2 regions of the Nocardioides sp. P5_E3 genome follow, and region 1 is predicted to be linked to the other one. Evidence: predicted binding sites of a transcription regulator. Region 1 holds the regulator's gene; the other holds the start of a gene.

The links. Region 1 encodes LexA, which represses DNA repair genes until DNA is damaged. Its sites were predicted from a motif close to TCGAACANNTGTTCGA; they were not measured.
Region 2: a site for LexA is predicted at 4,068-4,083, ahead of ACXJKB_RS13535 (DUF222 domain-containing protein). Genes of this name have one in related genera too.

The regions. Positions count from the first base shown of each region.
Region 1 is NZ_JBFUMR010000017.1:21,470-29,330, reverse strand. It holds gene ACXJKB_RS12405 (sulfotransferase family 2 domain-containing protein) at 1-193, opposite strand, end outside; gene ACXJKB_RS12400 (NAD(P)/FAD-dependent oxidoreductase) at 227-1,444, opposite strand; gene lexA (transcriptional repressor LexA) at 1,492-2,214, opposite strand; gene ACXJKB_RS12390 (SDR family NAD(P)-dependent oxidoreductase) at 2,343-3,149, shown strand; gene ACXJKB_RS12385 (LysM peptidoglycan-binding domain-containing protein) at 3,338-3,688, shown strand; gene ACXJKB_RS12380 (hypothetical protein) at 4,131-4,643, shown strand; gene ACXJKB_RS12375 (hypothetical protein) at 4,643-5,419, shown strand; gene ACXJKB_RS12370 (hypothetical protein) at 5,474-5,809, opposite strand; gene nrdR (transcriptional regulator NrdR) at 6,146-6,622, shown strand; gene ACXJKB_RS12360 (vitamin B12-dependent ribonucleotide reductase) at 6,727-7,861, shown strand, end outside.
Region 2 is NZ_JBFUMR010000019.1:63,875-71,735, reverse strand. It holds gene ACXJKB_RS13545 (fibronectin type III domain-containing protein) at 1-1,995, opposite strand, end outside; gene ACXJKB_RS13540 (hypothetical protein) at 2,506-3,813, shown strand; gene ACXJKB_RS13535 (DUF222 domain-containing protein) at 4,227-5,495, shown strand; gene ACXJKB_RS13530 (NAD(P)-dependent oxidoreductase) at 5,602-6,492, opposite strand; gene ACXJKB_RS13525 (HDOD domain-containing protein) at 6,998-7,861, opposite strand, start outside.

The sequences.
Region 1 (7,861 bases):
CGCGGTACCAGACGAACCGGTGGCTGTGGCTGATGGTGAGGTTGTACGCCAACGGGCTGAGCCACGCGGACGCCTCGCCTGCAGCGGCCAGACGGTCCACCTCGGCCTGTGCGTCCGGGGTCAGCCGGCGCCGGTTGCCCGGACGGGTGCGGAAGAGCTCCGGTGAGGGAGCGTCGGGGCCGGCGGCAGACATCGCCGCGAGGCTACACGGACCGCGCCCTCCCACTCACCCGAACGGGATGCGCCCCCGCAACGACTCCGGGTCGGGCACGGGGGTCTCGGTGGTCTCCTCGATCAGCGCGCGTGCCTTGTCGACGCTGTCCCACACGTTCCACAGCAGCACGCCGCGGACCTGCCCCGACTTCAGGTAGTAGACGACGCCGGTGCCGACCTCGCCGTCCTTCCAGTCCTCCACCATGTCGAGCCGGCTGCTGGTCTCGCCGACCGCCTCGTAGCCGTAGTCGAGGATGTCGGACCAGAAGAAGGGCGTGTAGTCGTACGTCTCGTCGGCGCCGGCCATCACCTTGCCGGCGTGCTCGCCCGACTTCTCGGCGTGGTCGACGTGCTCGACGCGACGGCGCCCGAGGAGGGCGTCGGGGTAGGACGCGACGTCGCCCGCGGCGTACACGTCCGCGTCGCTCGTGCGCAGGTGCTCGTCCACGACGACGCCGTTGTCGACCTCGAGGCCGGCGGCCTCGGCGAGCCCGGTGCGCGGGAGGACGCCGACGCCGATGACGGCTGCGTCGGCGGTGATGGAGGTGCCGTCGCCGAGGCGGATCCGGACGCCGCCGTCGTCCTCCTCGCCACCCTCGACCGAGCCGTGCACGACGGTCACGCCGCGGTCGGCAAAGGCCTTGGTCAGGGTGGCGGCGAGGGCGCGGGGGAACATCTGCTCCTGCACGTCCTCGAGGTCCAGCACGAGGGTGACCTGGACACCGTTCTGCACGAGGGCGGAGGTGATCTCCGAGCCGATGTAGCCACCGCCGATGACCGCGACGTGGCTGCCCTCGGTCGCGACGGCGCGCAGCCGCTGGTAGTCGGCGGCGGTGCGGTAGTAGATGACCCGCGGGCCGGGGTCGACGGAGAGCACGCGGGGCTCGGCGCCGGTGGCGAGCAGCAGCTTGCCGTAGCCGACGCTGCTGCCGTCGGCGAGGCGTACGACGTGGGCGCCGGGGTCGATCCCGGTCACCGTGGTGTCGGTGACCAGGTCGACAGCGTCGTCCTCGTCGAGGTCGCCGGCGAGGGAGGATCCCTCGAGGGTCTCGTCGTCCTTGAGCCAGAGGTCCTTGGTCAGGACGGGCCGGTAGACCGGCTTGTCGGGCTCGGAGCCCAGGACCGCGATGCGCCCGGCCCCGTCCTGCGAACGGATGCCCTTCACGGCGCTCGCCGCAGCGACCCCCGCACCGACGATGACGTAGTCATAGGACTGCTCCACGTTGCTCATGCCGCCATCGTGCACCCTCGCTGGTCGGGGTGTCCCTCGCCGGTCGATCAGAGGCTGCGGAGCACCGCCGTCACGACACCGAGGATCGTCGCGTTGTCGCCCGGGATCGGGTCGTAGGCGTCGTTGTGGGGGAGCAGCCACACGTGGCCGTCCTTGCGCTGGAACGTCTTGACGGTCGCCTCGCCCTCGATCATCGCCGCGACGATCTGGCCGTTGGTGGCGGTCTGCTCCTGACGGATGACGACGTAGTCGCCGTTGCAGATCGCCGCGTCGACCATCGAGTCACCGGAGACCTCGAGGAGGAAGAGGGTGCCCTCGCCGACGAGCTGCTTGGGCAGCGGGAACACGTCGGTGACCTGCTCCTCGGCGAGGATCGGGCCACCGGCGGCGATGCGGCCGACGACCGGGACGTTGGTGGCGACGGGGTTGGCGTCGCCGATGCCGGTCTCGTCGTACGACGGCTCCTCCGAGCTCGACATGCTGCGCCGCGCAGCCATCACCTCGGGCAGGAACACCTCGAGGGCGCGCGGGCGGTTGGGGTCGCGCTTGAGGAAGCCCTTGCCCTCGAGCACGCGGAGCTGGTGGGCGACGCTGGACGACGAGGTGAGGCCGACGGCCTGGCCGATCTCACGCATCGAGGGCGGGTAGCCCTTGGTCTCGATCGAGTCCTTGATCGTGGCGAGCACCCGCTGCTGGCGCGGGGTCAGACCGGTGGCGTCCGGGGGGCCGTCGGGCATCTCGATGACGTTCTTGTCGTCCTGCTTGGCCATGCGTCCTCCACTAGCGTCGACCCCTCCGTCCGCGGCTGGACAGGGAGGATCAGGTGCGCCCACCGTAGACCTCGGAACGCCGCAGGATCAAACACCTGTTCGAAGCCGCGTGTCGCTAGTGTCCGGGCATGTCGACCAGCCAGCTGACCGGCCCGCCGTCCTCCTGCGTCGTGACGGGTGGAGCCCGTGGGATCGGGCGCGGGATCGCGGAGCTCCTGGTCGCTCGCGGGCACCACGTCGTCATCGGCGACGTCGACGGCTGGGCGGCGGCCGCGACGGCGGCGGAGATCGGCGCCGTCGCCGGCCTCGCCCAGGACGTACGCGATCCTGACGCCCACCGCCTCGTGGCGGAGGAGGCCGCGCGACACGGCGTGCTGACCGCGTGGTTCAACAACGCGGGGGTCGGTGACGACGGCTCCCTCGTCGATCTGTCGGAGGAACAGGTGCGCCGGCTCGTCGAGGTCAACCTGCTCGGTACGACGTGGGGCACCCGCGCGGCGCTCGCGGCGTTCGGCTCGGCAGGCGGCGACGTCGTCAACATCGCCTCGCTCGCCGGCCTCGGGCCGGTTCCGGGCTACAGCATGTACGCCGCCACGAAGGCCGCCGTCGTCTCCCTCTCCACCTCCGTCAACGCCGAGGCGCCGCGCGGGGTGGGGGTCCACGCCCTGTGCCCCGACGGGGTCGACACGGCGATGCTCGCCGCCCAGGACCCGGCGGGCCTCGGGTCGCAGCTGGTCCACTCGGGTGGCCCGATCCTCGACGTCTCCGACGTCGCTGCTGCGGCTGTCGCGCTGATCGGATCCCGACGCGTCGTGCGGGCCGTGCCGGGCTGGCGCGGGGGAGTCGTCCGCGGCTCGGCGCTCGCGCCCGGGCTGATGCAGCACGCGGCCGGGCTCTTCGCGGCCCAGGGTCGGCGGGCGATGAGGCGCCGCTGAGGTCCGTTCGAACACGCCGAACATTTGTTCGACAAGGTGCTTGAACTGTTCGAACACGTGCTCTAACGTCGTACACACGTTCGATCGAACGTCTGATCGACACCCGGTGGTCACAGCCACTGTCGGTGGGTCCGACTAGACATTCGCTCGACAGAACACGACCGGCTGATCTTCCCCAGGAGGCCACCATGAGCACCCTCAGCCTTGCACCTGCTTTCACCGCCATCCCGCGTGCCCGCTCGACGGTTCGTCTGACCCGTCGCGGCCGGCTGGCGGTCTTCCTGACGTCGCTGTTCCTCGTCCTCGGCGTGGCGTTCATGCTCGCCGGCGGCGCGGTCGGCACCGGCGAGGCCGGCCAGCCGGCCCCGACCGAGATCGTCCAGGTCGCGCCGGGCGACACCCTGTGGGGGATCGCCAGCGAGATCGCCACCGACGGCGACGTCCGCTCCATGATGAGCGAGATCGAGCGGCTCAACGCCCTCGAGTCCGCCGGCCTCGCGGCCGGCCAGAAGCTCCGCGTCCCAGTCGTCTCCGACTGACGCAGAGGCCTCCATCAGCCGCTTCGACCCCGGCTGGTGGAACCAAGGGGAAGACCGAGGGGCGGGCCCAGTGGCCCGCCCCTCGGCGCATTTCCGACCACCTCGTCGATCGAGGAGGTCGCGCAGCGACCGTCACGAGATCCAGGTGCCCGGTGTGGTCGTCGGGGTGGCGCTCGGGAGGGTGGCGGCACATCGCACGCTCGTGCGCTGCCGCTCGCCGGGGTGGCGGCACATCGCGCCGATGGCGGTCGGATTCATGCCATCTGCCGCCACCATCCGCCGCCCAGCTCGTGTGGTGGCGGCACATCGCACCGGCGGCGATTGGATTCATGCCATCTGCCGCCACCATCGGCCGTTCTCCACAGTTTTGCCGTCGGGCTGGTTCCGCGGTCGCCCGGATGGGTAGTTTCAGCGTGCTGACGTTGTTCTCGGGAGGCACCTCATGCACGTACGCCGCGCACTCGCGCTGACCCTCGCGGTCCCCGTCCTGCTGGCCGGGTGCTCCGACGACCCCGAGCCGGAGCCGAAGATCCCGGAGACCACGAGCTCGTCGCCGACGCCGACTCCCACCGAGTCGGAGACGCCGCAGGCGGAGAGTCCGGAGGACTTCATCCGGCGGTGGCAGGAGGCGGCCGATGAAATGGCACGCACTGGGGAGACGGCCGCTTTTATGCGCTTGTCGAAGGGATGCCAAGCGTGCGCGACCTACGCCGACCAGGTCTCGGACGTCTATGACCAAGGCGGCAAGGTGGCATTCGGGGGGTCCGAAGTCCTTGCCGTCGAGGAAGACGCGGCCAAGCCCCCCACGTTCGTCGTCGACGTGAAGGCGACCAAGCTCCGGATCGAGGTTCCTGGCGACGCCCCGCAAGTCTTTCCGGCGGCCACGCAGCGGTATCGAATGATCCTGAAGCGCGACGCCAGCTCGTTCATGATGGCCAACTATTCGGTGATCTGATGAGAGCGCTGGCGGTGATCGTCGCCATTGCATGCTCCGTGCTGGGGGTGGCGCCCGCGCCGGCAGGTGCCTCCGCGGCGGACCCTTCGTGCGTTCAGGTCACGTGGCAAGCGATCGCATCGGACTGTGCCTGGACGTATGCCGAGTACACGGATGCATCCGGGTCGCAGGACGAGCACACCTGGGTCGTCACGATCCAGTGCGGCAACGGCGGCATCTGCGTCGAGCACGTCGAGTGCACCGAAGGCGGCCAGGAGGGCTACGTCCACGACGTCTACATGGACGGGACCGACGTGGGTGACGTCTGCGTGCCGCAGGACGCGGTCCAGCAGGTCGACCTGGCGAAGCTGATCATCCGGCAGTTCAAGCGGATCGCCTGGCCGTCGTCCAAGCTCGTGGTGCAACCGCGCGGTGGGCGCACCCTGGTGAACTTCGAGACCAACTTCTACACACCCGACCACCGGTCGATCGACCAGTCCGTCACCGTCGCCGGACAGCCGGTGGTGATCCGAGCCGTCCCCGTCTCGTACGCCTACCTGTTCGGCGACGGCGACAGCACGACGACCGCCAGCCCCGGCAGCCCGCACCCCGATCTCGAGATCACCCACGCCTACGCGCGGACCGGTGGCGTCGTCGTACGGGTCGACACGACGTATGCGGGTGAGTACCGGATCGGGCAGGGGGAGTGGACGTCGATCCCGGACACCCTGACGGTCGAGGGTGCCGGGCAGGACCTCGAGATCGTCGAGGCGCTGCCGCAGCTGGTCCTCGAGTAACCCGGGCGACAACGCGGAGCGCCAGAGTCACCAGGTGACACTGAGGCTCCGCGATCAGCGAGCGGCGCGCTTCCCGCCGACGGGGCGCGGGGGAGCGTCGTCCGAGGGCGGGGGTTGGGAGATTCCCAGCGCCCGCATCAGGCGGGCGACGAGCAGCAGGCCCGCGAAGAGGCAGGCGATCGCGCCGAGGCAGGCCAGCGCCATGAAGCTCCAGGCCGACCCGCCGGACCCGCTGCGCGCCGCCGTACCGAAGTCGATGGCGGCGTAGACGAGGTAGCCCCAGGCGACCATGCAGAGCGTGATCGCCGCGCCGAGGGCGAGGGCAGCCTTGTTGAACTTACGAGGCGACGGAGCCGCCCGGCGCGACCCTGCTCTCTTCCCCGTGGACACGGAGATCATTGTGGCCGATGTGGCCTGAGTGGGGCAGTCGAACCGGCCAAGAGAAGCTGTCGACACGCCGTCCCGAAGCTGGTGAAACGGCACTGACCTGCGGTTTTGGGGGACCCGGCAAAAACCTCGAGGGATCTCTTCCGTTCGCTTGTCAGACCTAGTGGTCGGGGCGTACGGTTACCACTACATCTAGTAGTTACACCGCTGTAGTTATCCACATCTGGTGCACAGGCCAGAGGGCGAATCCCACAGCTACAGGCTAGTTGTCCACAGGAACATCCCCAACCCACACCCTGTTGTACGGGTGTGTGAAGCGCGCCCGAGAGGAGGACCGCCATGCACTGTCCCAACTGCAAGAACGAGGACACCAAGGTCCTCGACTCCCGGGTCGCCGACGACGGCGGTTCGATCCGTCGGCGCCGTACGTGCGCTGCCTGCGACCGCCGCTTCACCACGGTCGAGAAGATGCAGCTCACGGTGCTCAAGCGCTCCGGCGCCACCGAGCCGTTCAACCGCGACAAGGCGATCGCCGGCGTCCGCAAGGCCTGCAAGGGCCGCCCGGTCACCGACGCCCAGCTCGCGTGCCTCGGCCAGGACGTCGAGGACGCCCTGCGGCTCAGCGGCCAGGCCGAGTTCGACGCCAACGAGGTCGGGCTCGCGATCCTGGCCCCGCTGCGCGCGCTCGACGAGGTGGCCTACCTCCGGTTCGCGAGCGTCTACCGCGCGTTCGAGTCGGCTGACGACTTCGACGCCGAGATCAAGATGCTGCGGCTCGAACGAGCCGCCACTGTTCAGCCCGTCCAGACGGGCTGACCCACATACGGCCCGGCAGACCGTGGGGAAGCGGTCTGCCGGGCTCACCAAGCACCCGCGAGAAGACTCGCGATGTTGAACCAACCACCACCACAGGAGATGGCATGACCGAGACGGTGAGCACCCGCGCCAAGGCGAGGGGCAAGGGCCTGAAGCTGGAGCGCGTCTTCAGCACCGAGGGCACCCACCCCTACGACGCCATCACGTGGGAGCGTCGCGACGTCGTCCAGCAGAACTGGAAGACCGGCGAGACCGTCTTCGAGCAGCGCGGCGTGGAGTTCCCCGACTTCTGGTCGGTCAACGCCTCCACCATCGTCACCACCAAGTACTTCCGCGGCGCGGTCGGCACCGACGTACGCGAGTGGAGCCTCAAGCAGCTCATCGACCGGGTCGTGAAGACCTACACCAAGGCCGGCATCGACAACGGCTACTTCGCCGGTGACGCTGACGCCGAGGTCTTCGAGCACGAGCTGACCTGGCTGCTGGTCAACCAGTACTTCTCCTTCAACTCCCCGGTGTGGTTCAACGTCGGCACCCCGTCGCCGCAGCAGGTCTCGGCCTGCTTCATCCTGAGCGTCGACGACTCGATGGACTCGATCCTCAACTGGTACAAGGAGGAGGGCTTCATCTTCAAGGGCGGCTCCGGCGCCGGCCTCAACCTCTCCCGCATCCGCTCCTCCAAGGAGCTCCTCTCCTCCGGCGGTACGGCCTCGGGTCCCGTCTCCTTCATGCGCGGTGCCGACGCGTCCGCGGGCACCATCAAGTCGGGCGGCGCCACGCGTCGTGCGGCCAAGATGGTCGTCCTCGACGTCGACCACCCGGACATCGAGGAGTTCGTGATGACGAAGGCGCGCGAGGAGGACAAGATCCGCGCCCTCCGCGACGCCGGCTTCGACATGGACCTCGGCGGCGCCGACATCACCTCCGTCCAGTACCAGAACGCCAACAACTCGGTCCGCGTCAGCGACGAGTTCATGCGTGCGGTCGAGGACGGCACCGAGTTCGGCCTGCGCTCGCGCGGCACCGGCGAGGTCATCGAGACCGTCGACGCCCGCGACCTGTTCCGCAAGATCAGCACCGCCGCGTGGGAGTGCGCCGACCCGGGCCTGCAGTACGACGACACGATCAACGACTGGCACACCAACCCCGAGACCGGCCGCATCACCGCGTCCAACCCGTGCTCGGAGTACATGTCGCTCGACAACTCCTCGTGCAACCTGGCGTCGCTCAACCTGCTGA
Region 2 (7,861 bases), on a different contig from region 1:
GAGGTCGGTCGTGGCGGCGGCGGTCTTCTCCGCCAGGTAGGAGGTGTAGACGAGCGTGTCCTTGGTGACGTCGATGACCTGGTACGTCGTCACGCCGGCGCCGCGGAGGACCTGGGTCGCGCCGTTGAGCGTCCACACGTTGCGCTCGTCGGTCTCGAGCTCGTAGTGCTTGGCGCCCGAGTTGGACACGATGTAGACCGGGCCGTCGGTGATCCCGGCGTCGGCCGTCACGTCGTCGTTGTTGTACCCGCGGGCGTAGGTGTGGTCGTGGCCCATCTGCACCAGGTCGATGTTGTGCTTCTGGAACACCGGCACCCAGTACTTGCGCAGGATCGGCTCGTTGCGGCCCGCGCTGGTCGAGTAGACCGGCTGGTGGAAGGTGACGACGTTCCACTTCGAGTCGGTCGTCGACAGCACGTGGTCGAGCCACTTCGCCTGGTACTCGGTCCACAGCTCGCCGACCTTGGTCGACGGACAGTTGGTGGCGAGGCACACGGGCAGGTTCGCCGGCGTCAGGAACGTCGTGTCGCGGCTGGCGTTGACGGTGATGAACCGCACGCCCTGGTAGTCGGTGAAGTAGACCGTCTCGGCCGCGAACTCCGACCAGTGCTCGAAGTAGGCGCGGTACTGCGCGGCGACCTCGTCGTCGCCCTCAGCCAGCTCGGCCATGTCCCCGATCGTCTCGACCGTGGGCTGGTTGAGGGGGTACTCGAAGTTCGCCTTCCACGCCTTCATGTAGCGGTCGCCGGAGTACTCGTGGTTGCCGGGCGCGGCCATGATGTTCTTGGTGGCCGCGGACGTCTCCATGCCCTTGAACCAGTTGATCCACTGGGTCTCGTTGCTGGCCGTGTCGATCAGGTCGCCGGCGTGCACGGAGCCGATGGCGTCGGGCGCGGTCGCGAGCGACTGGTCGACCACCTTGGGCCACGTGGTGTCGAGGCCGATCTGCGCGTCCCCGTAGTAGATGTAGGAGAAGTCGGTGACCGACGGGTCGGCGGTGGTGAAGGTCTGCCACTCGCTCCACGCGTCGGGGTTGCCGACGCGGTAGCGGTACTCGGTGCCCTGCTGGAGCCCACCGACGGTCGCGGAGAAGTGCTCGAGCGGGTTGTTGTTCACCACTCCCTGCGGGTAGCCGCGGAGCGTGCGGGTGAGCCCGCCGGCGGACGGCTGGACCTGCACGCGGCCGACGGTCTCACCCTCGTTGCCGGCCTGCCAGGAGAAGGACTGCGAGCGGGTCGGGTCCTCGGTGGGGGTCAGGATGACCCGCGACGGGGGCAGGGTCGACGGCGTCTCGAGGACGGGCACCAGCTCCTTGAAGTCGAAGTAGATGTCGCTGCTGGTGTCGCGGTCCTGGTAGAGCGCGACGGCGACCGTGTTGGTACCGGGCTCGAGCACCTCGGGAGAGATCGTGAAGGTGCCGGTGACGGGCGCACCGCCCGAGTTGCCGGCGTACTGCAGGTTGGTCGAGGTGTCGGTCGCCCGTTCGTCGGCGGCGTTGTAGACCCGGTCGCCGTTGACGTAGACGCGGACCGCGTCGTCGAAGACGACCTCGGCACCGAGCCCGGCGATCGACTCGATCGTCTGGGCGTCGATGTCGAAGGTGCTGCGGAGGAAGAACGTCGGCACGTTGGGCGCGGACGCCCCGTCGACGTACTGGTTGAGCAGGGTCTTCGGCGTGAGGCCGCTCACCGAGCCGAGCTGGCCACGGATGGCGCCGAACGAGCCGGGAGCCGACTTCCAGTCGGAGGCGTCGTACGACGCTCCGGTCCACGCCAGCACGTCCTCGGCGCCGCGGTGCGGCTCCGTGTTGTCGTCGAGGTAGCGCCAGGTCGTGTCGGTGGTGCTGATCAGCGGATCGGTCGACACCGCGGCGGCAGCCGGGTCGTCGGCGATCAGGGTGGTGGTGCTCGCAAGGAGCACCGACGCGACGCCGGTCGACACCAGGAGCGGCGCGAGGCGTCGTGGTCGGCCTGGGGTGGCCACGGTCTGCTTCATCATTCCCTTTCACGGGCGGCCCGCGCGCAGGCGCGGGGGACGGAGTACGCCGTCCGCCACGCATCTGAGTGCAGCCACGTGTCCCGGAGGGGGTCCCACCGTGAACGCCCGACGACCCTGGCGCGGCCTCCTGCTGGACCGGCCCGAAAGAGGGACCAAAGGATGAGGGGCACTGCGACGAAGGTCCGCACTCCCCCACGCTCCCGGCGGCTTGGGACCTCAGCCCGTCCCGCCTCGCCCCGGCCGATGTCGCAGCACCGGCTCGCCAAGCTGACGCACCTCCCTGCCGCTCGTCCGGGGTGCGGTCGGGATCAAGGCGCCGTTCTAGCCATGACCTCCGCAGCCGGGGTCGCACTTTCAGTGCCTGGGCAGGCGTGGCCTGGGCAGGTGCCTGCTCCAGCGCAAACGACAAGGGCCCGTTCAGATAACGGTGCTACCCACTACGGGTGATGCCGAGCCGCGGGAAGTGCTGCCAACCTGCCCTTTACCTGTAGGGGACGAGGGGATCCCATGCACATTCGAGTCCTTGCCGCAGCGGCCGCGGCCGGCGTCATTCTCGGGCTGCAGCCAGCAGCCGCAGGGGCCGCTTCAGCTACTGCGGTGCCCGACGGGCCGGTCTTGGTCAGCAGTTCGACGGACGTGAGCCTGACGATTGCTGATGACGGCACAGCTACCGCGGACGTCACCATTGAGAACCCGACCGCGGACGGGATCGATGTCTGGGTGACCCTGGGTGCGGTCAGGGACGACGACTGCAAGATCGTCAGCCCGACCGAGGCCAAGAGGCTCGAGATCGACGCGTACCGGCACACGAAAGTGACGGTCAAGTTCGCTGCCGCGTGTGACCCGGACAGGGAAAAGGGCACAGACTTCATCGTCAACACCGACGCGAACGACGAGACGTTCACGATGCACGCCACCCCGCCCGCGAGCTCTGATCCGAACTGGGCAGCGATCCTCGCCATCTACGCGATCGTCGGGGTGGTCGTCGCGGGACTGCTTGTCGTCGTCTGGCGCTCGTGGTCGAGCGACATTCCCCCGGGGAATGATGACAACCCGAAGCCGGATGGCGTCGCAGCAGGCGTGACCGATCCGCCCGCTTCGAACAAGGTCGTGATGACCCTGCCAGGGCTGGACGCCTCGTGGAAGTTCGCAGACAGCTGGGCAGCGAACGCCACCGTCGTCACCGCGCTTTTCACCGCGCTCTTCGGCGCGAAGGACCTCCTCACCGACCTGCTCGGCGACTCGGGGAAGACGCTCATGACAACCGCTGCCATCGCCGCCGCGCTGTCGGTGGGACTGGCGGGGATCAGCCCGATGCTCTTGCAGTCGCTGCGCAAGCGCGGCCTCAAGCGGCCAGAGGTGGCTACTGGAGACGCGGACGGCTCCCAGTGGGCCGAGGTACCAGCTGGTCTGTACGTCACGCCGCGCGGGTTGCTGGTCGCAGGCGCTCTGACGTTGACGGCGACGAGCGGGCAGCTCGGCGTCATCCTCTACCAGCTCGTCGAGGTGGAATTCTGGCCCTGGTGGGCCTCCGTCGTCTCCGGCTCCGCCGCAGCCATCCTTCTGATGTGGTACGCCATGGTGGCCACCCGGCAGAACCTCACAACGGGCGCGATCCGCGCGTTGGCAAAGGCGGAAGAGGATCCTGACGACGGAAAGGCTGAGGCCGCCGCGGAACGGAAGGTCGCGAGACTGCGGGCCGCGGCAGTGCGCCAAGGGTTTGCGGCCGACGACGTGAGGGTTGTCATCGTCCCGACCGCGGTCTCCCCCTCGGCCCCGGTCGCCGAGGCCGCAAAGCCCGCCGCGATCCTGTAGACCGCCGGCCGTGATTCGCCGGTAACGCTTGCGCACCCAGCCGCAAGGAGATGCTGAACCGTGTACGAGCAGGGCATGGGCGGCCATGGGCTGCGCCTCCGGCGTAGCCCATTCCGGGCCGGCGGCATCGGTTCCTCGGGTGGCTGGGTCCTCGCGCGCACAGGCAGGCGGACGATCGCGCTGTCACACAACGGGCGCAGGTGGAAGGAGGTCACGCCCGGAGGCAAGGACATCGGCGGGCATCGATCTACTCATCGAACACCCTTGCGAATACCGCAGAACCTGAGTAAGATCGTGCTGAACCCGGATGAGGTGTGCTACGAGGGCCTCGGCCCAGTTGGCGTCCTGGTGACGACCCGTTGACCTGCCGCACGTGTGTGCGGTGTGGAACCCGTCGTCGAAGGAGGCCGCCCGTGATCCGTCACCCGATCATCGCTGCGGCCTGCGACGTCCGGGCGTCGCTCAAGGCCGTGGCCGGCGCGAACCCGACGTTCATGACGGTCGACGAGAAGGCGGCGGCGCTGCGTGAGCTGGCGGCGGCGGAAGCCCAGCTGGTGGAGCTGCGGTTGCGGATCCTGGCTGGTGCCGGTGACCTCGCCGCGGACACGGCGGCGAGGGATGCGGCGGGCTGGTTGGCGCAGCACACCCGGACGTCGTACGCCGACGCGCGAGCCGACCTGCGGCTCGCCGGCGCGCTGGACCGCGACCGACCGGTCCTCGCCGCGGCGATGCGGGAGGGCGCGGCGTCGCTGGCCCAGGCGCGGGTGATCGACCGCGCGCTCGGCTTGCTGCCCGCCGGCGTGGATGCGGGGACGGTGGCGTTGGCCGAGGCGCACCTCGTCGACCGGGCCGGGGAGTTCGGTCCGAAGGAGCTCGGCCGGATCGGACGCCGGATCCTCGACGTCGTCGCACCCGAGATCGCCGAGGCCACCGAAGCCGCCCGCCTGGCCGACCTCGAAACCCACGCCGAGCAGCACACCCGGCTGACGATGCGGCGCCTCGGCGACGGCACCACCCGCATCTCGGGCCGGGTCCCGGACGCCGCCGCCACCCGGTTCGCGACCTACCTCGAAGCGTTCACCAACCCGCGGGTTGCTGGTGACCGGGGCGCCGAGCCTGCTGGTGACCCGGTGGCCCGGCTGGCGTACCCGAAGCGGATGGGCCAGGCGTTCGTCCAGCTCCTCGAGACCCTCGACCCCACCCGGCTCCCGATCCACGGCGGCGACGCCACCACCCTCGTGGTCACCATCGACTTCGACGCACTCAAGGCCGACCTCGCCACCGCCGACCTCATCGGCGCCGGCCTCGTCCCGGGCGACGACCTCACCGGCGACCAGATCACCGCCGCCCAGGCCAGGCGGCTGGCGTGCACCGCGAAGATCCTCCCCGCCGTCCTCGGCGGCGACAGCCTCCCCCTCGACCTCGGCCGCACCCGCCGCCTCTACACACCAGCCCAACGAAAGGCCCTCCTCGTCCGCGACCGCACCTGTCGCGGTGAGGGCTGCGACGTCCCCGGCACCTGGTGCGAGGCCCACCACCTCGACCCGTGGCACACCGGCGGCCGGACCGACCTCGCCGACGGCGTCCTCTTCTGCAGCCACCACCACCATCGGGCCCACGAAGCACGATGGCGCCTCGAGCGACTGGCCAACGGCGACTACCGCTTCCACCCACGCAGATAGGCGGCGACACCGAGCAGGTCCTATCCGCCCGAGGCCCGCCTCGCCACCTTGGCACCATCGATGCGGCCCGACGATCCGCGCTCTGGTCACCTGAGTTGACCCGCGGTCACCCAGGTCTCGGTCTCCCGGCTTCGGTGCGCGCCTCTATCGCTCGCAGCACCGCAACCATGTCTGCATGACCGTGCCCCAGCTGCTCGGCCTCCGCGAACAGGTCGCGACAGGTGTCGAGGACGGGCGAGGACACGCCGACCCGACGCGCTGCCTCCGCGACGAGACGACTGTTGTAGTGCACGTCACTGATCGACGCCTGCACCTCGAAGTCGCCCAGCACCAACTTCTCCAGCTTGATCCGAGAGACGCCGCTGGCCATCGGCCCGGAGTCCAGCACCGAACGAAAGGCCTCGACGTCCAAGCCGTTGTTCTCGGCGAAGTGAAACGCCTCCGCCAGGCCCGCGACCTGGGTGAGGAGGAAGAGGTTGACTGCCAGCTTCATTCGCGTGGCGTTCGGGACCTCACCGCACGTGACTGTGGTTGAGCACAGCGGTGCGAGCAGGGGAACGACCGCATCCACGGCTGCGGTCGAGCCGGCCACCATGCCCACCAGCTGACCTGCCTCCGCGGGGCGACGCGACCCCGACACCGGTGCCTCGACATAGCGGCCGCCTGCCGACGTGATGTCCCAGGAGAGTCGCTCCGAGTACGCCGCCGCCGTCGTGCCCATGTGGACGAGCGTCCGTCCGGCCACCATCTGGTCGAAGCGGGGGGTGCCACGCTCGAGCACCTCGTCGATGACCGCGCCGTTCGCCAGCATGAGGAACACGGTCGTCGAGTCGCGGAACACGTGAGCCGGACTGCGAGCGACCGTGGCGCCGGCCTCGGCCATGAGTTCTGCCTTGTCGCGAGACCGGTTCCAGACCATCAGGGTCGTACCCGCACGAAGCATGTTGAGCGCCATGGGTAGGCCCATGTGCCCGAGCCCGATGAATCCGACACTCATGAATGCCTCCCGTGACTCTTATCGGACCGCTCGCCGACGGCTCGGCTCGAGTGCTCACCTCCGAGCTGTACCGTGATCAGCGTGCCGCTCTGCCGCCGGCGCGGACCAGCGCCCATCCGGCCAGTTGTCGCCGCATTGGCGCCACCACGGTCCAGCCGAGGTCCGGATCGAGCAGGGACGGTCAGCGCTTCCGATGACCCGGTGGCGCGGTCGTCGGCGCCTCCCACGCCTCACCGAATGGACTCCGGTGGCCTCGACCCGCAGATGTCCGAGCTGCAGTCGGCCGCCGGCGTCCGGACGTCGCCGGCCACACAGCGCACCCGGCCGTGACGAGCAGTGCTCGTGTCACCGCCCACCCCCGCTCGCACGAGCCAGCGCATGAGTTCCTCCCCAGGGTCCGACCTCACGTTCCCTGTCAGGACACGACGCACACCCGCGCGCACCCGGACGTACTCGACTTCGGGGATCGGCGTCGATGCGTCTCGCGGGCACGGTGCCGGCGGGCTCATCCTCCGTAGCGGTCGGCCACCTCGTCGAACCGCTCGCTCGACCTCGCCACGATCGCGCGGTAGTCGTCGTCGTCGAGGTGCAGGACCTTCATGAGGGGCATGACCTCACGGCGTCGGGCCACCCGGCTCTCGTGCTCCTCCGGGTCCGCGTCGCGGGTGGTGATCTCGAACGACATCGCGCATGCCAGCGCCACTGCCGCACTCACCGCTGACAGGTCCTCGTGCGCCTCGTGGTGGTCCCGGATGCCGTCGACGATGGTCAGCGGTAGCCCCCACGCCTCGGCCACCGCGCCGCCGATGTCGGCGTGGGTGAGCCCGAAGACCACCCGCTCGGTGTCGAGCAGGTCCACGCCGTCGGTGGCGGCGGCCAGGGCGAGCGTCTCCAGGATCTGCTTCCCGAAGTGCCGGGCCAGCACGATCTTGCCGAAGTCGTGCAGCAGCGCGGCGGTCCCTGCCTCCGCCGGGACCGGAACACGGGCGCGGGAGCGGATCACCTCGGCCGCGATCGACGCGGCCACCGAGCGCTCCCAGAGCGCGCCCGGCTGGAGGCCGTACGCCGGCAGCGCCTGCAGCATCCTGCCGCCGACACGCGAAGCCAGGGTCAGCGACAGCAGTGTGCTGGTACCGAGCCGCACCGCGGCGTCACGCACCGACGTGATGTTGGCGCGGTGGCCGAGTGCGGCCGAGTTGGCCAGGCGCAGCACGTCCGCAGTCAGTGAGACGTCGAGGGACACGATCTCGCTGATCTCGCGGATGTCGGCGTTCGGGTCCGCAACCAGTGTGGCCAGTCGCGCGACGGTGTGGGGCAGGGGTTCGACGGACTCGGCGGCGGCCAGCAGGTCCGCCGGGTCCACGAGCGG